Regions from separate parts of the Streptomyces sp. NPDC002573 genome, predicted to be linked through region 1. Evidence: riboswitches for the same ligand, from Rfam matches in the RefSeq annotation. Region 1 holds a riboswitch; each other region holds the start of a gene.
The links. A riboswitch is a leader RNA that binds a small molecule or an ion and turns the genes downstream of it on or off. The one in region 1 is predicted to bind thiamine pyrophosphate.
Positions count from the first base shown of each region.

Region 1 (7,241 bases):
GTGCGTCGAGCGGCCTATGAGGACCTCGTCGCCTAGGACGGCGCGGGCCGCGGGGACGGGCAGGTCGCCTTGGCCGAGGTGCAGGACGTCCGAGGCGGCGGCGTGGGCGACGTCCGCGCGGTCGTTCACCGCGAGCAGCTTGCCGTGGCGGGCGCAGGCGTCGGCGAAGACCGCCAGGTGCTCCAGTTCCTCGGCCGCCTCCATGCCCTTGTCGCGCAGCTGCACGATGTCGACGCCCCCGGCCAGGACCGCGTCGAGGAACTCGGCGAGGTCGCCCTGGCGGGTGCGGGCGTCCGTGCACAGATAGACGCGGGCGTCGGCGAGCCGGGCGGTGCGGGCGGTGTCGGGCACGATGGGTCCCCCGGGGTCGGTGGCGTACGGGCCGCGGCGGGCGCGGTCGGCCCGAGGCCGGGGCCCGTGGACCCGCGGCCCGTACGCCGGACGGTTGTTCTCGATCGGATCAGACGGCGAGCGCCTGAGCGCGGCGCTTCACCTCCGTGCCGCGATTCTCCCTGAGGGCCTGCGCGGGGGTGCCGGGGAGGGTCGGGTCGGAGGTGAACAGCCACTCGATCATCTCTTCGACCGTGAAGCCGTCGTCCCGCAGGAGGGTCAGGGTCCCGGACAGGCCCTTGACCACCTTGTCCCCGTCGATGAAGGCGTCGGGGACGTGCAGTGCGCGGTTCTCGCCACGGCGTACGGCGACGAGCTGGCCCTCCTTGACCAGCTGCCGCACGCGGGTCACCTCGACGTCGAGTGCCTCGGCGATGTCGGGGAGGGTGAGCCAGCCGGGGACGAGAGCATCAATCTTTGCGTCAATCTCGGTCACGGGATCAAGCGTGCCATCCCGGACTGACAGTCGGAAGCGGGGCACCTCCGGCAGAGTGCCGGTTGCCTCCGGCGGTGGACACGGAGGGCCCCCGCCGTCCCGCGAACGGGGGCATGGGCGGGCCGGGACGCGGCGCCCGGGACCTGCCCCTACGCCGTCGCCTCCTTCAGCGGGCGCGACGCGTCCGCCAGCAGCTCCGGGTCCATCGGGGTGCCCGACTCGATCAGCCGGCGGCCCTGCGCCAGGTCCCGGGGGCGGCCCACCGCCAGCAGGCCCACCAGGCTGCCCGAGCGCAGCCAGCACACGGCCCAGGCGGCACCCTGCGGGCTCCCGCGCCAGACGGTCGTGTCGGCCGCGGCGTGGTGGCCCACGTACTGGACGAAGCGGCCGAACTGCTCCGACCAGAAGTACGGCACGGGGTCGTACGCCATCGGGGTCTCCCCGATGATGTTCGCGGCCACCGTGCGCGGGCCCTGGAGGGCGTTGTCCCAGTGGTGGACCAGCAGGCGCTGCTCGTACCGCCCCGACGGGAAGGACGCGCAGTCCCCGACGGCGTACACGTCCGGCACCGAGGTGCGCAGGTGCTCGTCGGCCAGCACCTCCCCGTGCGCGCCCAGCTCGACGCCCGAGCCGGCGAGCCACGCCGTGGCCGGACGTGCCCCGATGCCCACGACCACCGCGTCCGCCGGCACCCGGGACCCGTCGTCGAGCACCACGGCCCCGGACTCGATGCGGTCCACGCGCGCGTGGGTGCGCAGTTCCGCCCCGCTGTCCGCGTACCAGGCCGCCATCGGGGCGGCCACCTCCGCGGGCAGCGCCCCCGCGAGCGGCCGGTCGGCGGCCTCCACCACGGTCACGGTGCAGCCCGCCTCGCGCGCCGCGGTGGCGAACTCGGCACCGATCCAGCCCGCGCCCACGACCACGATGTCGTGCTGTTCGGCGAGGACCGGCCGCAGCCGCTCGGCGTCGTCCAGCGTGCGCAGCAGATGCACCCCGGGGACGCCTTCCGCGCCGGGCAGCTGGATCGGTTCCGCTCCGGTGGCGAGGACCAGCACGTCGTAGGCGACGGGTCCCTCCACGGTGTCCAGCTCGTGGTCGGCGGTGCGCAGGCCGACCACCTCGCAGCCCAGCCGCAGCTCGATGCCGAGGGCCTCGAAGTCGACGTCGAAGGCGGAGCCCTCGGCCTTGCCGAGCAGCACGGCCTTGGACAGCGGCGGCCTGTCGTACGGCTGGTGCGGCTCCGCACCGATCAGCGTCACCCGGCCGGTGAACCCCTGTTCGCGCAGCGCGACCGCGGTCTGCACCCCGGCCATGCCCGCACCCACGACGACGACGCGCCGTGCCGAATCGCCCCGTTCCTGCGTCTGCTCGCTCACCTGATCACCCTAGCCAACTGACAATGTGTCAGTCAGCGGGCATGCTGAGTGACCTGCTGCACAGCACTCGTCCCGCTGCCTGCCGCGATCCCGCCCGAGCCCTGCCTGCCGGCGACCGGGGCGGTCCCCTTGCGCCTACCCGCCGCGGCTCCGGACAACCTCGGCCCCCCCGGGAGGCTCCCTTACCGGCGCGGACGGGCACGGATTAGGGTGGCCCCCGTACAAGCACTCGCGGGAGCCCGGACGCACCGGGCTGAGAGGGAGGCTGGCCGGCCTCCGACCGTACGAACCTGATCCGGATCATGCCGGCGAAGGGAGGGGGCTGAACGCCCATGTCACCCATACGTACCTCGGACGTCCTCGTCGTCGGGGGCGGGATCATCGGACTCGTCACGGCCTGGCGCGCCGCGCAGCGCGGGCTCGCCACGACCGTGGTCGACCCCGCTCCGGGTGGCGGCGCCGCCCAGGTGGCCGCGGGGATGCTGGCCGCCGTGACCGAACTGCACTACGGCGAGCAGACGCTGCTCGCGCTCAACCTGGAGTCCGCACGGCGCTACCCGGACTTCGCCGCCGAGCTGACCGAGGCCACCGGTCTGGACCTCGGATACCGCCGGTGCGGCACGCTCGCCGTCGCGCTGGACGCCGACGACCGCGCCGATCTGCGGGACCTGCATGCCCTCCAGCAGCGCTCCGGCCTTGCGTCGGAATGGCTGAGCGGCCGTGACTGCCGACGCCTGGAGCCGATGCTCGCCCCCGGGGTGCGCGGCGGGCTCAAGGTCGACGGCGACCACCAGATCGACCCGCGGCGGCTGGTCGCGGCGCTGGTCACGGCCTGTGAACGGGCCGGGGTCGGCTTCCACCGGGGCTGGGCCGAGCGGCTGACGGTGCTGCGGGGGCGGGTCGCCGGCCTCAGGACCGCCGACGGCACCGACCTGGCCGCGGAGCAGGTGGTGCTCGCCGCGGGCAGCCTCAGCGGGCAGCTCGCGGGGGTGCCCGACGAGGTGCTGCCGCCCGTACGGCCCGTGAAGGGGCAGGTGCTGCGGCTGACCGTGCCGAAGCGGTACGCCCCGTTCCTGAGCCGTACCGTGCGCGCCGTCGTCCGCGGCGGCCACCTCTACCTGGTGCCGCGCGAGAACGGCGAGCTGGTGGTCGGCGCGACCAGCGAGGAGCTGGGCTGGGACACGACGGTCACCGCGGGCGGGGTCTACGAGCTGCTGCGCGACGCGCACGAGCTGGTCCCCGGGATCACCGAGCTGCCCCTCACCGAGACCCGGGCCGGACTGCGCCCGGGCTCCCCGGACAACGCGCCGCTGCTCGGCCCGACCGAGCTGGACGGCCTGCTGCTGGCCACCGGCCACTACCGCAACGGCGTCCTGCTCACCCCGGTGACCGGCGACGTCATGGCCCACGTTCTGACCACGGGCGACCTCCCGGACGAGGCGCGCCCCTTCACCCCCCGGCGGTTCGCCGCCACCGCGCTCACGGAGCAGCCCGCATGAACATCTCGGTCAACGGAGAGTCCCGCCAGTTCGCTCCCGGCACGGCGCTCGACGCCGTCGTACAGGCCCTCACCGGTGCCCGCTCGGGAGTGGCCGCCGCCCTCAACGAAACCGTCGTCCCGCGCACGCAGTGGCCGTCGACCGCCCTCCACGAGGGTGATCGCGTCGAGGTCCTCACCGCCGTCCAAGGAGGCTGATCCCATGGCCGACGATCCCTTCGTCCTCGGTGGCACGACGTTCTCCTCCCGGCTGATCATGGGGACCGGCGGCGCGCCGAGCCTCGACGTCATGGAACGGGCGCTGGTGGCGTCCGGCACGGAGCTGACGACGGTCGCGATGCGCCGCGTAGACGCCTCGGTGCACGGTTCGGTGCTGTCCGTGCTCGACCGGCTCGGGATCCGGGTGCTGCCCAACACGGCGGGCTGCTTCACCGCGGGCGAGGCGGTGCTCACCGCCCGTCTCGCGCGCGAGGCGCTCGGCACGGATCTGGTGAAGCTGGAGGTCATCGCCGACGAGCGGACCCTGCTGCCCGACCCGATCGAGCTGCTGGACGCGGCCGAGACCCTGGTCGACGACGGTTTCACCGTGCTGCCGTACACGAACGACGATCCGGTCCTCGCCCGGAAGCTGGAGGACGTCGGCTGCGCGGCGATCATGCCGCTCGGCTCGCCGATCGGCTCCGGACTCGGCATCCGCAATCCGCACAACTTCCAGCTGATCGTCGAGCACGCGCACGTGCCGGTGATCCTGGACGCGGGTGCGGGCACGGCCTCGGACGTGGCCCTGGCCATGGAGCTGGGGTGCGCGGGGGTGATGCTCGCCTCGGCCGTCACCCGGGCGCAGGAACCGGTCCTGATGGCGGAGGCCATGCGGCACGCCGTGGAGGCGGGCCGCATGGCCCGGCGGGCGGGGCGCATCCCGCGCCGGCACTTCGCGGAGGCGTCGTCCCCGACGGAGGGCTTGGCGCGCCTGGACCCGGAGCGGCCCGCCTTCTGAGACCCCGGCCCGGCCGTACCCGGCGCGGGGACGGCCGGGCCGCGTGCGGTCCGCGTCACAGCTCGGCTGCAGTCATGCTCCGGGCAAGCGGGAGCGGAGGGGACCGACAGTGGTCCCTCGTAGACTCACCAGCGTGGATACGACCCTTCAGGACCCTCTCGTCGGGCAGGTGCTCGACGGCCGCTATCGCGTCGACGCGCGGATCGCGATCGGCGGGATGGCCACGGTCTACCGGGCCCTGGACACCCGCCTCGACCGCATCCTCGCGCTCAAGGTGATGCACCCGGCGCTGGCGGCCGACGCGACCTTCGTGGACCGCTTCATCCGCGAGGCCAAGTCGGTCGCGCGGCTGGCCCACCCCAATGTGGTGCAGGTCTTCGACCAGGGCGCCGACGGGTCCTACGTCTATCTCGCCATGGAGTACATCGCGGGCTGCACCCTGCGGGACGTGCTGCGCGAGCGGGGGGCGCTGCAGCCGCGAGCCGCCCTGGACATCCTGGAACCGGTGCTCGCCGCGCTCGGCGCCGCGCATCGCGCCGGTTTCGTGCACCGGGACATGAAGCCGGAGAACGTCCTGATAGGCGACGACGGCCGGGTCAAGGTGGCCGACTTCGGTCTCGTCCGGGCCGTCGACACCGTCACGAACACCACGGGCGCCGTCCTCGGCACCGTCTCCTATCTCGCCCCGGAGCAGATAGAACACGGCACGGCCGACCCCCGGGTCGATGTGTACGCGTGCGGGGTGGTGCTGTACGAGATGCTGACCGGCGCCAAGCCGCACGGCGGCGACTCCCCCGCCCAGGTGCTCTACCAGCATCTGAACGAGGACGTACCGCCGCCGTCGGCCGCCGTGCCGGGGCTGGCGATCGAGCTCGACGAGCTGGTCACGGCGGCGACCGCCCGCAGCCCCGAGCTGCGTCCGGGCGATGCGGTGGCGCTGCTCGGGCAGGTGCTCGACGCGCGCAGCGAGCTCACCGCGGAGCAGCTGGACGCCGTGCCTCCGGGCGCCCTCGCCGCGGAGCACGACAACGCCGGGGACCGTACGAGCGTGATCCCGCGGCTGCTGCCGGTCCGCCCCGTGGACGGCGAGGACTCCGCCCACCACACGGCCGTGCTCAACCGGACGAGCGTGCTGCAGACCCCGCCGTCCGAGCCCGCCGCACGCCCCGCGCGCCCCCGTCGGCTGCTCGCGCTCGTCCTCGCCGCGCTCGTGGTGTTCGGCGTCGGTGCGGGTGTCTGGTACATCAACTCGGGCCAGTTCACCAAGGTGCCGCCGCTGCTGGCGAAGACCGAGGCCGAGGCGCGGACCCGGCTGAAGCGGGCCGACCTGGAGGTCGGTCAGGTCCGGCACGCCTACAGCGACACGGTGCGGCAGGGCACGGTGATCAGCACCGATCCGTCCGCGGGCGAGCGGATCCGCTCCCACGACTCGGTGACGCTGACCGTCTCGGACGGCCCCGAGACGGTGCAGGTGCCCGATGTGAAGGGCGACCCTGTGGCCAGGGCCCAGGAGCGGCTGACGAAGGCCGGCCTGGTCCCGGGCATGGTCACGCAGGCGTTCAGCGAGGACGTGCCCAAGGGCTCCGTGATCGGCACGGACCCGGGGGCGGGCACCAAGCGCCACGGCGGTTCGGCGATCGCGCTCACCGTCAGCAAGGGCAGCCCGGTGGAGGTTCCCCAGGTCGCCGGCTCCGACCTCGACGAGGCCACCGCCCAGCTTCAGGACGAGGGCCTGAAGGTGAAGATCGCGGACACGCAGGTCACCTCGGAGTTCGACGCCGGAAAGGTCGCCCGGCAGTCCCCGGACCCGGGCAAGCAGGTAGCCGAGGGCGACACGGTCACGCTGACGATCTCCAAGGGCCGCGAGCAGGTCGAGGTGCCGGACGTGGTCGGCGACAACGTCGACGACGCGCGCAAGACCCTGGAGGCGGCGGGCTTCCAGGTCGAGGAGGACCGCGGTCTGCTGGGCCTGTTCGGCGACACGGTCAAGCACCAGTCGGTGAAGGGCGGCCAGAAGGCGCCCAAGGGGTCCACGATCACCCTGAAGATCCGCTGAGGCCCGGGGGACGCCCGGCCGCCCGGGCGTCCCGGCCCGCGTGACACCCTGGGAGCGTGAGCACCTCCCCAGCCCCCGGCGCGTCCGCCGCCCTCCGCAATCCCGTCGGCAGTCATGTCCCCGTGGCGGGAGGTCTGCACTCCGTCGGGCTGGCCTATGCGCGGGACATCGGGGCCGAGACCGTGCAGGTCTTCGTCGCCAATCCCCGGGGCTGGGCGACCCCGCCCGGCAATCCGCGCCAGGACGAGGCGTTCCGGGCCGCGTGTGCCGCCGGGTCGACACCGGTGTACGTCCACGCGCCATATCTGATCAACTTCGGCTCGCACACCGAGGCGACCGTCGAGAGGTCGGTGGAATCCCTGCGGCACTCGCTGCGCCGGGGCCGTGAGATCGGGGCGCTGGGCGTCGTCGTGCACACCGGGAGCGCCACCGGCGGGCGGGAGCGGGCGGTCGCCCTGCGGCAGGTGCGTGAGCGGATGCTGCCCCTG
Region 1 is NZ_JBIARC010000002.1:250,296-257,536, forward strand. Features, by position in the region: gene thiE (thiamine phosphate synthase) at 1-351, opposite strand, end outside; gene ACFYX0_RS03260 (Rv2175c family DNA-binding protein) at 461-826, opposite strand; gene ACFYX0_RS03265 (NAD(P)/FAD-dependent oxidoreductase) at 976-2,202, opposite strand; TPP riboswitch at 2,424-2,536, shown strand; gene thiO (glycine oxidase ThiO) at 2,535-3,701, shown strand; gene thiS (sulfur carrier protein ThiS) at 3,698-3,898, shown strand; gene ACFYX0_RS03280 (thiazole synthase) at 3,903-4,697, shown strand; gene pknB (Stk1 family PASTA domain-containing Ser/Thr kinase) at 4,831-6,753, shown strand; gene ACFYX0_RS03290 (deoxyribonuclease IV) at 6,810-7,241, shown strand, end outside.

Region 2 (7,241 bases), on a different contig from region 1:
TGAACCCTGCCTGCTCGGGAGAGATCTTCGCGCGGCGCGAGCGGAGGAATTCACTGATCTCCTGCCGGTTGTCCATGTTCGCCATGGTACGTCGCTCGTGGCCGACGTCAGGGGCCCTGCCAGGGCACCAAACGACCGGGACTCCCTGTGGTTCGCGTGCTGCTCTGTAATGGATGAGCGGCTCGACACCGACAGCCACTACCGGAGATGGCAGTCCGGGGCGTCGTTCTGTCACGGGCGGCCTGATTCCCCCGCCCCGCTCGGGTACCGGCGCCGTCCCATCCGCTCCACCGCTCGATCCAGTTCCCAATCTCTTGGGCTGTCCGGCAGCCCGCACCGTACGAAATGAGTCCCATGCCGAAGGTATTCCTCGTCACCGGTTCCTCCCGCGGCCTCGGCCGCGAAATCGTCACCGCGGCGCTGGCCGCCGGACACCGGGTGATGGCCACCGCCCGCGACCCCCGCACGCTGGATGACCTGGCCGCAGAACACGGTGACCAGATCCGCACCGCCCACCTGGACGTGACCGATCCGGACGCCGCCGAGCGCGTCGTCGCGGAGACCGTCGACGCCTTCGGGCGTCTGGACGTCGTGGTCAACAACGCAGGCCAGGGCGACCGCGCCGCCTTGGAGGACACCACCCTGGAGGCCTTCCGCCGCCAGATCGACACCAACTTCTACGGCACCGTGTACCTCAGCCGAGCCGCCCTGCCCCTTCTGCGCCGCCAAGGCGGAGGCCACATCATCCAGATCTCCTCCCTCGGCGGCCGCATCGGCAGCCCCGGCATGACCGCTTACCAGTCCGCGAAGTGGGCTGTCGGCGGCTTCTCGGAGGTTCTGGCCACCGAAGTCGCACCTTTGGGCATCAAGGTCACCGTCCTGGAACCCGGTGGGATGCGCACCGACTGGGCAGGATCATCCATGCACATCCCGCCGGTCAGCGAGCCCTATCAGGCCACCGTGGGCGCCGGAGCAGAGGCGATGCGCAACTTCGCCCAGGAAGCGAACGGCGACCCCGCCAAGGTCGCCCAGGTCGTACTCACTGTCGCCGACCTCGACGAACCTCCGCTGCGCCTGCTGCTGGGCACCGACGCCTACACCTACGGACGCGCCGCGTGGGCCCGACGCCTGGAGGAAGACGAGAGGTGGCAGCACCTGAGCGTCTCCACCGACCACGACCAGGTCGACAGCAACGGCGCACGATGGCTCAGCAAATAGGGGCTCCTCCAAGTTCGGATCATGATGTTCGAATGGGACTCCCTGCCACCGACCGTATGAGCACCGTTGACCGCCGGCCGCCGACGTGGTGCGGGGGTACTGGACGGCAAACGTCGCGGCACTCTCTGTGAGGACTCGCGATCACCGGAGAGGCCACAGGTCGCCAGCCCTTCGGGGTCCTCATACGCATGGATGGCGTGCCGAACGCCATAGCGCTGACGGAGATCACGACCATCCCGCCGGGGATGGACCTCCCAGTCCTCGGGACCTTCGTCGGTGGTGAGGTCTTCGGGCACGCCCACAAGCACCAGGTCAGGGTTCGGCTCGATGAGTGACAGGCAGCCGACGAGTGATCGTTCCTGGGCCGTCTCTGGGCCGTCCGAGGCCGCTCAGCGGCGACCGGTGACGACTACTAACGACAGCCGTAGCTTGTGAGAGCCGCAGGTCACCCGATTGGATCTGCGACACTGGTAAGGCCATGCCTAAGCCCGGAGAACTCACTTTCGTCGCGCCGCGCGGAGCCAAGACCCCGCCGCGGCATCTTGCCGATCTCACGCCCGCCGAGCGCAAGGAGGCGGTCGCCGCGATCGGCGAGAAGCCGTTCCGCGCCAAGCAGCTCTCGCAGCACTACTTCGCGCGGTACTCGCACGACCCGGAGCAGTGGACCGACATCCCCGCCACCTCTCGCGGCAGGCTCCAGGAGGCACTGCTCCCGGAGCTGATGACCGTCGTACGGCATCTGTCGACCGACCAGGAGACCACCCGCAAGACGTTGTGGCGGCTCTTCGACGGGACGCTCGTGGAGTCCGTGCTGATGCGCTACCCAGACCGGGTCACCATGTGCATCAGCTCCCAGGCCGGCTGCGGTATGAACTGCCCGTTCTGCGCCACCGGTCAGGCCGGCCTCGACCGCAACCTGTCCACCGCGGAGATCGTGCACCAGATCGTGGACGGCATGCGGGCGCTGCGCGACGGTGAGATCCCCGGTGGCCCGGCGCGGCTGTCCAACATCGTCTTCATGGGCATGGGCGAGCCCCTCGCCAACTACAAGCGCGTCGTCGGCGCCATCCGCGCCCTCACCGACCCCGCGCCGGACGGGCTCGGGCTGTCGCAGCGCGGGATCACCGTGTCGACCGTGGGCCTGGTGCCGGCCATCCACCGCTTCGCCGACGAGGGCTTCAAGTGCCGTCTCGCGATCTCGCTGCACGCACCGGACGACGAGCTGCGTGACACCCTCGTGCCCGTCAACACGCGGTGGAAGGTACGCGAGGTCCTCGACGCCGGGTTCGAGTACGCCGAGAGGTCCGGGCGCCGGCTGTCCATCGAGTACGCCCTGATCCGGGACATCAACGACCAGGCGTGGCGCGGTGACCGGCTCGGCCGGCTGCTCAAGGGCAGGCCCGTGCACGTCAATCTGATCCCGCTCAACCCGACGCCCGGCTCCAAGTGGACCGCGTCGCGGCCCGAGGACGAGAAGGCGTTCGTCGAGGCGATCGCAGCCCATGGAGTGCCGGCGACCATCCGGGACACCCGGGGCCAGGAGATCGACGGAGCGTGTGGTCAGCTGGCGGCCATCGAGCGGTAGTCTGATGGCCGTCCTATCTCGTAGTCCGTAATCAGTCATAGCTGTTCATGGCTGTTCATATCTGCATATTCCGACAGGGGAGCGCCACAGCGCTGAGAGTGCGGGAGAGCCCGCAGACCCTCTGAACCTCGCCCAGGTCATTCTGGGTAGGGAGTTCGGTCTTCACTCGAGCTGTTGCGCCCTGCCCGGGACTTTTCGGGGTTCCCGGGCAGGGCCGCGTCTCTTCCTGGTCACCTCCAGGAGGAAATCAGTGGGCATCACCGGCAAGCAGTTCGCGGCCGTCGCCGTCGGGCTGGGCATGGTCACGCTGTCCGCGTGCGGATCGTCCGGCTCCACCGCAGGGAGCGGCGGCGATCCCAAGACCGTGACCCTCGTCAGCCACGACTCATGGGCCGCCTCCAAGAGCGTCATCGCGGCGTTCGAGAAGGAGTCCGGCTACCACGTCAAGGTCCTCCCGGACGGCGACGCGGGCCAAGCCGTCAACAAGGCGATCCTCACCAAGGACAACCCGCAGGGCGACGCCTTCTTCGGCGTCGACAACACGCTGCTGTCCCGGGCCCTCGACAACGGGCTCTTCCAGCCCTACAAGGCCAAGGGACTCGACCAGGTCGGCGCGCAGTACCAGCTGGACGGGGACAAGCACCGGGTCACCCCGATCGACTACGGCGACATCTGCGTCAACTACGACAAGAAGTACTTCGCCGACCACAAGCTCGCCCCGCCGGCCTCCTTCGACGACCTCGTCAAGCCCGCCTACAAGAACCTCCTCGTCACCGAGAACGCCGCCACCTCCTCGCCGGGCCTCGGCTTCCTGCTCGGCACCGCCGCACAGTACGGCGACAAGGGCTGGCAGGAGTACTGGAACAAGCTCAAGAACAACGGCGTGAAGGTGGTCGACGGCTGGGAGCAGGCCTACGACCAGGAGTTCTCCGGTTCGGCCGGTGGCAGGAAGTCGGGCGGCGACCGGCCGCTCGTCGTGTCGTACGCCTCCTCCCCGCCCGCCGAGGTCGTCTACGCCAAGCCGCGGCCCACGACCGCGCCGACCGGCGTCGCGACCGGCACCTGCTTCCGCCAGATCGAGTTCGCGGGGCTGCTGAGCAACGCTCACAACCCCAAAGGCGCCGAGGCGTTCCTCGACTTCCTGATCAGCAGGAGGTTCCAGGAGGACATGCCGCTCAACATGTACGTCTACCCGGTCGTGCAGGGCGCGCGGGTGCCCGCCGAGTTCACCGAGTACGGGCCCGCGGCCAAGAACCCCGAGACCATGGCGCCGACGAAGATCGCCGCCAACCGTGACCAGTGGGTCAGGTCGTGGACGTCGCTCGTACTGAAGTAGCCCCGAGGAAGCGGGCGAACCGGGGCGGTGCGGCGCGCCTCGGGCTGATGGCGCTGCCCGTCGTGTTCTTCGCGGTCTTCTTCGCCTACCCCGTCGCCGCCATCGTCGCGCGCGGTCTGCGCGTCGACGGGGTGTGGCGCCTCGGGCGCCTGGCGGACGTGCTCGCACAGCCGGACATCCGGCATGTGCTGTGGTTCACCACCTGGCAGGCGCTCGTGTCCACCGCGCTCACCCTGCTGGTGGCGCTGCCCGGCGCCTATGTCTTCGCCCGGCTGGAGTTCCCCGGCAAGCAGCTGCTGCGCGCGGTCGTCACCGTCCCGTTCGTGCTGCCCACGGTGGTCGTCGGCACGGCCTTCCTGGCGCTCGTCGGCCGCGGCGGACTCCTCGACGACCTGTGGGGCGTGCGGCTCGACACCACCGTGTGGGCCATCCTGCTCGCGCATGTCTTCTTCAACTACGCGGTCGTCGTGCGCACGGTCGGCGGCCTGTGGGCGCAGCTCGACCCGCGCCAGGAGGAGGCCGCGCGGGTGCTCGGCGCCTCCCGCGCCGCCGCCTGGCGGACAGTGACGCTGCCCGCCCTGGGTCCGGCGGTGGCCGCCGCCGGCCTCATGGTCTTCCTGTTCACCTTCACCTCGTTCGGTGTGGTGCAGATCCTGGGCGGCCCCACCTTCTCCACCCTGGAGGTGGAGATCTACCGGCAGACCTCCGAGCTCTTCGACCTGTCCACAGCGGCCGTGCTGACGATCGTGCAGTTCCTGGCGGTGGGCGCGATCCTCGTGGTGCACGCCTGGACCGTGCGCCGCCGGGAGAGCGCGCTCCGGCTGGTCGACGCGTCCCGCACGGCGCGCAGACCGCGTGGTGCCGGCCAGTGGGCGCTGCTCGTCTCGGTCCTCGCCACCGTCGCCGTCCTGCTCGTCCTGCCGCTCGCCGTGCTCGTCGCCCGGTCGCTCGAGGCGCCCGGGTTCGCGTACTACGCGGCCCTGACGCACGCGGACGGCGGGACCTTCCTCGTCGCGCCGGTCAACGCGATCGGCAACTCGCTCGCGTACGCCGCCGCCGCCACGCTCATCGCCGTGCTGATCGGCTCGCTCGCCGCCGCGGCCCTCACCCGCCGGGACGCCGGCCGTCTGGTGCGGGGCTTCGACGCGCTGCTGATGCTGCCGCTGGGCGTGTCCGCCGTGACCGTCGGCTTCGGGTTCCTGATCTCCCTCGACCGGCCGCCGCTGGACCTGCGCGGTTCCTGGATCCTGGTGCCGCTCGCGCAGGCTCTGGTGGGCGCCCCCTTCGTGGTACGGACCATGCTGCCCGTGCTGCGGGCCGTGGACGAGCGGCTGCGGGAGGCGGCGGCCGTGCTCGGGGCGTCGCCGTGGCGGGTGTGGCGGGAGGTCGACCTGCCGATCGTGCGGCGGGCGCTGCTGATCGCGGCCGGGTTCGCGTTCGCGGTGTCACTGGGGGAGTTCGGGGCGACCGTGTTCATCGCCCGGCCCGGCAACCCCACGCTGCCCGTCGCGGTGGCGCGGCTGCTCGCTCGGCCCGGCGACCTCAACTACGGCCAGGCGATGGCCCTTTCGACGATCCTGATGGTGGTGTGCGCGGTGGCGCTGCTGGTCCTGGAGCGGTTGCGGACCGATCGGACGGGGGAGTTCTGACGATGCTCACGCTTGAGCGGGCGACCGTACGGTTCCGGGGAGGCACCGCGCTCGACGGGGTCGACCTCGCGGTCGCCGAGCACGAGGTGGTGTGCGTGCTCGGGCCCAGCGGCGGCGGCAAGTCGACGCTGCTGCGGACCGTGGCCGGGCTGCAGCCGCTGGACTCCGGGCGGGTGGTGCTCGACGGCCGCGATCTGGCCGGGGTGCCTGCGCACCGGCGCGGGGTGGGGCTGATGTTCCAGGACCACCAGCTGTTCCCGCAGCGGGACGTGGGCGGGAACGTCGCCTTCGGGCTGCGGATGCAGGGCGTCTCGCGCGGCGAACGGGACGGGCGCGTGGGGGAGTTGCTGGACCTCGTCGGGCTGCCCGGGGCCGCGGGACGGGCCGTCGCCACGCTCTCCGGCGGTGAGCAGCAGCGCGTGGCGCTCGCCCGTGCGCTCGCTCCCCGGCCCCGGCTGCTGATGCTGGACGAGCCGCTGGGCCAGCTCGACCGGTCGCTGCGGGAGCGCCTGGTCGGCGAACTGCGGGAGCTGTTCGGCCGGTTGGGGACGACCGTGCTCGCGGTCACCCACGACCAGGGCGAGGCCTTCGCGCTCGCGGACCGGGTCGTGGTGATGCGCGAGGGGCGGATCGCCCAGTCCGGTACGCCCCTTGAGGTCTGGCAGCGGCCCGCGGACGCGTTCGTGGCACGCTTCCTCGGCTTCGACAACGTGGTGGAGGCGACGGTCTCCGGCGAGGCCGCGGACACGCCGTGGGGCAAGGTCCCCGTCCCGGAGGGCTCCCCGCAGGGGCCGCGCGGCCTGCTCGTACGGCCCGCCGGAGTACGGCTCGTGCCCGTCCCCGAAGGACTGCGCTGCACGGTGACCGCACGCACCTTCCGCGGCACCCATGTCGCCGTCAGACTCCAGCCCGAGCAGGCACCCGCGCTGGAGACGGCATGTCCGCTACGGGCCGCACCGGAGCCCGGCGACGAGACCGGGGTGGTGTTCGACGCGGCCGAGGTCGTCGTCCTCGGGGACGGATCCGCCCCGTAGCCGGGCACCGGCCGTCCGGTGCCGGGCACGCGCAACGGCCCGCCCCTCCCGGGGCGGGCCGTTGCGTTCGTACGGGCTTGCCGCGTGCGTCAGTTGCTCTTCGACGCGCCACGACGGCGCATGCCGAAGAAGACCGCGCCGCCACCGATGACGACCAGACCGGCGGCGATACCGGCGATCATCGGCGTGCTGGAGCTGGCACCGGTCTCGGCGAGGTTGGAGGTGCCGGCCGCGGGCGAGGGGGAGTTGTCACCGGCCGGAGCGGCGGGCGAGCTCGCCGACTGCACCGGGGTGGACTCCGAGGCGGACGGGGTGGCCGACGGCTTCGGGGTCTCCGAGGCCGGGGGAGTGCTGGCCGGAGGGGCGGTCTCCGAAGTGGTGCAGGCCTTGTCCGGCGTGGTCAGGTTCGGCGAGACGTC
Region 2 is NZ_JBIARC010000050.1:53,223-60,463, reverse strand. Features, by position in the region: gene ACFYX0_RS34220 (helix-turn-helix domain-containing protein) at 1-76, opposite strand, end outside; gene ACFYX0_RS34215 (SDR family NAD(P)-dependent oxidoreductase) at 355-1,218, shown strand; gene ACFYX0_RS34210 (hypothetical protein) at 1,416-1,553, shown strand; gene rlmN (23S rRNA (adenine(2503)-C(2))-methyltransferase RlmN) at 1,697-2,803, shown strand; TPP riboswitch at 2,869-2,974, shown strand; gene ACFYX0_RS34200 (thiamine ABC transporter substrate binding subunit) at 3,102-4,139, shown strand; gene ACFYX0_RS34195 (ABC transporter permease) at 4,115-5,788, shown strand; gene ACFYX0_RS34190 (ABC transporter ATP-binding protein) at 5,791-6,822, shown strand; gene ACFYX0_RS34185 (LAETG motif-containing sortase-dependent surface protein) at 6,912-7,241, opposite strand, start outside.
Region 2: another riboswitch for thiamine pyrophosphate. It lies ahead of ACFYX0_RS34200 (thiamine ABC transporter substrate binding subunit); the one in region 1 lies ahead of thiO (glycine oxidase ThiO).

Region 3 (7,241 bases), on a different contig from region 1:
CACAAGGTGCGCGCGATTCTGCTCGACGGTGATCACCTGGTGTTCCTGCGCCGGGGGTGGCCGGACGGCTCCCGTACTGGACGACCGTCGGGGGCAGCGTCGAACCCGACGACGCCGATCTCGAAGCGGCACTGCGCCGCGAGGTCATGGAGGAGATCGGGGCCACGATCGGCCCCGTCACCGAGGTCCTGACGGTGACCAAACCGGGCGAGAGCGTCACCGTCACCCAGCACTACTTCCTCGCCGACTTGCTGGAGATGCGCCTGGACCGCCGCAACGGTCCCGAGCTCGACACCCCGGACACGGGTGACTTCGAGCCGACCCGGGTCCCGCTGCATGCTCCGGCCGTGACGGCGCTCGGCCTTCAACCCCCCGAACTCTCCGACTACGTGCTTGACCACGTCGAGGTATGGAGAGCCGGATAACGGGTCCGCCCCGAGCACCGATGGCGGCCCGGCGCGTGGTCGAGGAGGTCAACGGCACCGCCCCTGCGTCGCTACGGCTGCTCGGTGGTGAACCGCTGCCAGACGTTCGATGCGAAGCGTTCGGTGCCGGGTTCTGCCGGTTCCGCCCCGAGGAAGCGCCAGAAGTCGAAGACGGCCTGGGCCTCCATACGGCCCCAGAGGTCGCCGTCACGGACCGGTCGGTTCCACGGATCGTCCTCTTCCCACAGGAAGTCCGGGTACGACTCGTCGCCGTAGTCGTAACCGGTGATATAGCCGCGAGCATGCTCCAGGTCCAGCTTCAGCGCCGGGAACTGCGCCACCAGCAGTTCCGGGCGCCCGTGAACAGGGCGATCGTCGAAGAAATGCTGATCTCCGTCGGTCCACTGGACGAACTGATCCACCGCAGCGCCGTGATGAAAGAGCTCGTATCCCCAGTAGTCCCCGTCGTACATGAAGGTCAGCAGTCCGGGACAGTCGTACGTCCGCGAGACATGGAACTGCGCGCGCCGCCGCAGCTCCCATTCCCAGCCACGCGTCCACTCCAGCACGGTCCAGCCGTTGTACTGCTCGTGCAGGGTGTAGAACGTCCGTCGCCTTCTCCGCGGCGGGCGGGAGTCGATATCCCTCGCCCTGCCAGAACTCGGACAGTGCCTCGTACACCTGTAGGTGATCGACACCGTGAAAGAGGTTGCACCGCAGAAATCCACCCATGCGCATCACTCCCGGCCAAGAGGGCATGGACGATGTCCGCGAGCCGCCCCGTCGTCCACAGCACCGGTCACAGGGCCCAGAGGAGCAGGTGTTCCTCCAGGCGGCGCGAGTATCGTGGCTTACCCCAGAGGCGATCCGCGAGCCATTTTGACGGTCCACCGGACTGCGCTGGAGCCCTCCTCGAGAGCCCCAGCGCCACGTTGGCCGTCAGTCGGCGACAGGCAGGTACACCCGGTTCCCCGCCTCCGCGAACTCCTTCGACTTCTGGAGCATTCCCTCGGCGACCTCCTGCGCCGACGCGCCCTCAGCCGTCGCACCACCGAAGCGCTGCGTGATGTCCCGGCTGATCTTCATGGAGCAGAACTTCGGACCGCACATCGAGCAGAAGTGAGCCGTCTTGGCCGGCTCCGCGGGGAGGGTCTCGTCGTGGAAGTCGCGGGCCGTGTCCGGGTCGAGGGCCAGGTTGAACTGGTCCTCCCAGCGGAACTCGAACCGCGCGTCGGACAGCGCGTCGTCCCACTCCTGCGCGCCCGGGTGCCCCTTGGCGAGATCGGCCGCGTGGGCGGCGATCTTGTAGGTGATGACGCCGGTCTTGACGTCGTCACGGTCGGGCAGGCCCAGGTGCTCCTTGGGCGTGACGTAGCAGAGCATGGCCGTGCCCCACCAGGCGATCATGGCGGCACCGATGCCGGAGGTGATGTGGTCGTACGCCGGCGCGATGTCCGTGGTCAGCGGGCCGAGCGTATAGAACGGAGCTTCATCGCAGATCTCCTGCTGCAGATCGATGTTCTCCTTGATCTTGTGCATCGGGACGTGTCCCGGGCCCTCGATCATCGTCTGTACGTCGAAACGCCTGGCCACACGGCCGAGTTCCCCGAGGGTGCGCAGTTCCGCGAACTGTGCCTCGTCGTTGGCGTCCGCGATCGAACCCGGCCGCAGACCGTCGCCCAGCGAGTAGGTGACGTCGTAGGCCGCGAGGATCTCGCAGAGTTCCTCGAAGTTCTCGTACAGGAACGACTCCTTGTGGTGGGCGAGGCACCACGCCGCCATGATCGAGCCGCCGCGCGAGACGATGCCGGTCTTGCGGTTCGCCGTCAGCGGCACGTACGCCAGGCGCACACCCGCGTGGACTGTCATGTAGTCCACGCCCTGTTCGGCCTGCTCGACGACCGTGTCCTTGTAGATCTCCCAGGTCAGTTCCTCGGCCTTGCCATCGACCTTCTCGAGCGCCTGGTAGAGCGGCACCGTGCCGATCGGCACGGGGGAGTTGCGCAGCACCCACTCACGGGTGGTGTGGATGTTGCGGCCGGTGGACAGGTCCATGACTGTGTCGGCGCCCCAGCGGGTCGCCCAGGCCATCTTCTCGACCTCCTCCTCGATGGAGGAGGTCACCGCGGAGTTGCCGATATTGGCGTTGACCTTCACCAGGAACCGCTTGCCGATGATCATCGGCTCGATCTCCGGGTGGTTGACGTTGGCCGGCAGCACCGCGCGGCCCGCCGCGATCTCCTCACGGACGACCTCGGGTGAAACGTTCTCCCGGAGAGCCACGAACTCCATCTCCGGCGTGATCTCCCCGCGGCGCGCATAGGCGAGCTGCGTCACCGCGTTGCGCTCGCGACCGCGGCGCGGCTGACGCGGGCGCCCCGGGAACACCGCGTCGAGGTTGCGCAGGCCTCCACGCGGGGAGGTGTGCTTGATCCCGTCGTCCTCGGGACGGACGGGGCGACCCGCGTACTCCTCGGTGTCGCCGCGAGCGATGATCCAGTTCTCCCGCAGCGGCGCGAGGCCCCGGCGGACGTCGGTCTCGGCTACTGGATCTGTGTACGGGCCGGAGGTGTCGTACAGGGTGACCGACTGCCCGTTGGTGAGATGCACTTGACGGACCGGCACCCGCAGATCGGGGCGCGAACCCTCGATATACGCCTTGTGCCAGCCGATGGACTTCCCGGCCCCCTGGGGCTCTTCCTCCTGAGCGGAGGCAGGCGTGCGTACGTCCTTGACGGTCATAAGACCTACTCCCTACGCCGGCATTACCCGGTAACAGGTTCAGCGGTCGGCACAGCCGTCTCCACTCGCTGATGTTCCACGTGAAACATCGCGTCTACGGAGGTCAGTGCCCTCTCAGCCCGGTGCTCCGAGCTCCCGCGTGTGCAAAAGTCCCTTCACGCTAGCGTCTAATTGGGTGAGCTGAACAGTGGGCCCTGCGCCTTCTTGCGATGATCGGGCGGTGCCCCCGACGCAGCATCTCCCCTCGCACCCGTCGCCCGAGCCGCCGCACCACCATGGCCCGGACGACAGACACAGCCGCCGAGACGGGCACGGCCACGGGCCCGGCGGTGGACACGGCCACTCCCACAGTCACAGCCATGGCCCCGCGGCCCCCGTGTCGCGGCATCTGCGCAAGGTCATCGCCGCGATCCTCATCCCGTTCACCGTGGCGGTCATCGTCGGTCTCGTGGTGCTGTGGCCCGGCGGGGTCCCGTCGCACAAGCGCTCCGGCGTCGGCTTCGACCAGCAGACCCAACAGGCCACGGTCACCACGGTCGTGGCGGTGGACTGCAAGTCCGTGAACGCCTCGGGTGGGGGCCCGATCGGCGACACCTCCCTCACCGGCGGCTCGTCGGCCCCGCAGACACCGTCCGGCACCTGCAAGAAGGCGACCGTCCGCGTCGACACCGGCAAGGACAAGGGCCGTACGTTCACGGAGATCGTCCAGCCGGACCAGTCACGACAGCTGCACCAGGGCGAGAAGGTCGTGGCCGCGTACGAGCCCTCCGCGCCGAAGGAACTGCAGTACTCGGTGACCGATGTGGACCGCACGTTCCCCATGGCCCTGCTCGCCGGCATCTTCGCCGTGGCGGTGGTGGTCGTGGGCCGGATGCGCGGGGTCATGGCACTCGTCGCGCTGTCCGTCAGCTTTCTGCTGCTCAGCCTCTTCATCCTGCCCGCGATCCTGGATGGCTCGAATCCGCTGCTCGTGGCCGTGGTCGGGTCGAGCGCCATCATGCTGATCGCCCTCTACCTGTGCCACGGTCTGTCGGCCCGTACCTCCGTGGCGGTGCTCGGCACCCTCGTCTCCCTGTCGCTGATCGGTCTTCTCGGCTCGGAGTTCATCGGCTGGGCCGCGCTGACCGGCAACACGGACGACAGCACCGGCCTGATCCACGGCCTGTACCCGCACATCGACATGAGTGGCCTGCTGCTCGCCGGCGTCATCATCGGATCCCTCGGCGTGCTCGACGACGTCACGGTGACCCAGACGTCGGCGGTCTGGGAGCTGCACGAGGCCAACCCGACGATGGGCTGGCGAGGGCTCTACCGCGCGGGCATCCGCATCGGCCGCGACCACATCGCCTCGGTCGTCAACACGCTCGTCCTGGCGTACGCGGGTGCCGCCCTGCCCCTGCTGCTGCTCTTCTCGATCGCGCATAGCAGTGTGGTGTCGGTCGCGGGCAGCGAGCTGGTCGCCGAGGAGATCGTGCGCACCCTGGTCGGCTCGATCGGGCTGGTCGCGTCGGTGCCGGTGACTACGGTCCTGGCGGCGATCGTCGTCTCGGCGGACCGCCCGGCCACACTCGACGCCGCCCCGGCTCCCGTCCCGGCCCGTGGCGGGAGAGGGCGCCGCCGCAAGCACTGAGACTCCCTGCCGCGCTCCAGCTCCACCCTGAACTCACCGAGGCCATCGGGGACTTCACCCGGACCACCGCGATCCTCGCGATCGAGATCCGCAGAAGCGTTACGCCTGCCACCGCGCCCGTACCGCCGGCCAGGAACCGTCACGGCGTGAGGAACCGTTCCGGCGCGGCACGCGGTCTCAGCCCGCGCTCTGCTCCTCCGCCAGGATCCGGTCCAGTGCCTCGTCCAGATGCGCGTCGAAGTCGGCAAAAGAGCCCTCCTGCCCCAACGGCACCAACTTGTCGGTGCGGTCGAGGAACGCGACCAGAGGCACCGCGCCGGACCGGAACAGTGCCCGGTCGGCGCCCACCTGGAGCCGGATCAGCACATCGCCGAAGATGTCCGGCTCGGCGGGCGCGATGTGCACATCGCCGTCGCCGCACGGCCGGCCCACCCCGTCCACCAGCAGTTCGCGACCGAACGCCCACGTCACGGGGGCGTCGCCGGGCAGATGGAAGGTCAGCCGCACCGCATAGGGATCACAGGTCTCGTAACACAGCTCCACCGGAATGCGGAAGGAGAGCTCCTCCGACACGAGAAAGCTCATCATGACCTCTGCCTGCACCGACTCGCGCATCGCCTACCCCGTCAGTAGCCGTCGACTGGCCAGGAATGATCCCCCTGACACCTGCTGGAAGTTTGCTGAAAGTGCATGGCAGATCACAAGGAGTGAGTTTTCAGATGCTGATAGAGATGGCGAGTGTCCCTGTCAGTCTGTCGATCTCCGACTGCAGCCGACGGGCCGTCGGCAGCAGCCGGTCGGCCTGGTGGGAGGGCAGGGAGATGGCCACCGCGGCTGCCGTCGCACCCGTGGTGAGGGGGACCGCCGCACAGGCAGTACCGAGCGCGTACTCCTGCCGCTCGACGACCGGTTCCGCATGCTCCAGGTACTCCAGACGGCGCAGCAGGCTGCGATTGTCACGCAGCGTGTAGGGAGTGATCGGCCGCACCGGATAACGGTCGAGATGGTCGCGCCGGGCCTCCTCGTCGAGCTGCGACAGCAGGCACTGACCGAGCGCGTGCGCGTGCCCGGTCTCGCGGAAGTCGGCCCACTCCTCGGCCGCCGGGATGCCCGGGCTGTCGGCAACACCGAGGAGCTCGATCTCACCCTCGCGGTAGACCGCGTAGTAGACGGGTGCACCGATCGAATCACGCCATTGTGCGAGCACGTCGTTCACCATGCCGCGACGTTTCTGCTGGGTCGCGCTGCCGCTCAGTCGCTCGGCGGCCTCCCCGAGGAAGAACAGGCCCTTCTCCCGCCGCAGATAGCCCTCGTGGGTCAGGGTGCGCAGAAGGTGGTACGCCGTGGGGAGCGCCAGGCCGACCTCGCGGGCCAACTGCTTGGCGGGGGCCCCGTATCCATGGTCGGCGACGGCCTCCAGCAGCCGCATCGCCCGCTGCACCGACCCGATCAGGGTGGTGGACTGCGCCGGTGTCGGCGGAAGGTCCGCTTCCGCCGGTGAGGTGCGCCGCTGTGCGGGTGGGGCGGTTGAGTGTGCGGGTGCGGTGCCAACCGTGGCCAAAGGTCACTCCCGGAGCACGAGGTCGGCCTCCCGTGGGAGAACACGGGAGGGGATGCACCGCGCGCGGGGCCTGCCGCGCGCGGGGCTCCGGACTTTAACGGCCTCCCACCGGCCGTCGATGACGTCCACGGGAAAACTTCCCCCGCCCGAGGGAACCTCAAATTCCTGTTACCGGCGGCCTCTTGCCGACCGCCGGCCCCGCCCTGTGCCGTCCCCGGTGTGGTCCCCGGCCCGGTACGCCCCGGAAGGGGCCTCCGGGCCCTCACGCCCGGGGGTGGCTCACCAGTCGCCGCGTGACGACGAACTCGACATGAACTTCCGTACGACGTAGATCAGTCCGCCCACGAGAGCGACGAAGAGCAGCACCTTGAACAGCAGCAGGACGACGAACCCGACGACGGTCGCTATCAGGCCGCCGAAGACGACCAGGGCGATGACCGGCACCGCGATCCACTTCACCCACCACGGCAAACCCGCGAAGATCTCTCGCATCGCCCTTGTCCTTGTCTGTCCGCCCGTTGCCCCGCGCCTTTTCGGGGGCTCCCCAACCGGGTCGTTCCGTTCTGCTTCGATGCTAGGTCCGGTCGGGGGCCGAGCGTGGGTCTCGCGCCCCTTGTCCTCCCCTGATCGTCCCCTGAGGGAACCCCGAGACGGGACTCAGCTCTCCGGCGGAGAGAACACCACCAGAACCCTCAGATCCTCGGTGATGTGGTGGAATTTGTGGGCGACGCCGGCAGGCACGTAGATGACGCTTCCGCGAGCGACCTGAGTGGTCTCCAGGCCCACGGTGATCGAGGCGCGGCCGCTGACGATGAAGTACACCTCGTCCTGCTGGTGCGGCTTCTGCGGGTCGAGCTCGCCCGCGTCCAGCGCGTACAGGCCG
Region 3 is NZ_JBIARC010000034.1:12,484-19,724, reverse strand. Features, by position in the region: gene ACFYX0_RS28295 (NUDIX domain-containing protein) at 57-425, shown strand; gene ACFYX0_RS28290 (hypothetical protein) at 497-994, opposite strand; gene thiC (phosphomethylpyrimidine synthase ThiC) at 1,365-3,167, opposite strand; TPP riboswitch at 3,160-3,316, opposite strand; gene ACFYX0_RS28280 (YibE/F family protein) at 3,388-4,797, shown strand; gene ACFYX0_RS28275 (SsgA family sporulation/cell division regulator) at 4,975-5,412, opposite strand; gene ACFYX0_RS28270 (IclR family transcriptional regulator) at 5,513-6,250, opposite strand; gene ACFYX0_RS28265 (DUF5326 family protein) at 6,638-6,850, opposite strand; gene ACFYX0_RS28260 (cupin domain-containing protein) at 7,016-7,241, opposite strand, start outside.
Region 3: another riboswitch for thiamine pyrophosphate. It lies ahead of thiC (phosphomethylpyrimidine synthase ThiC); the one in region 1 lies ahead of thiO (glycine oxidase ThiO).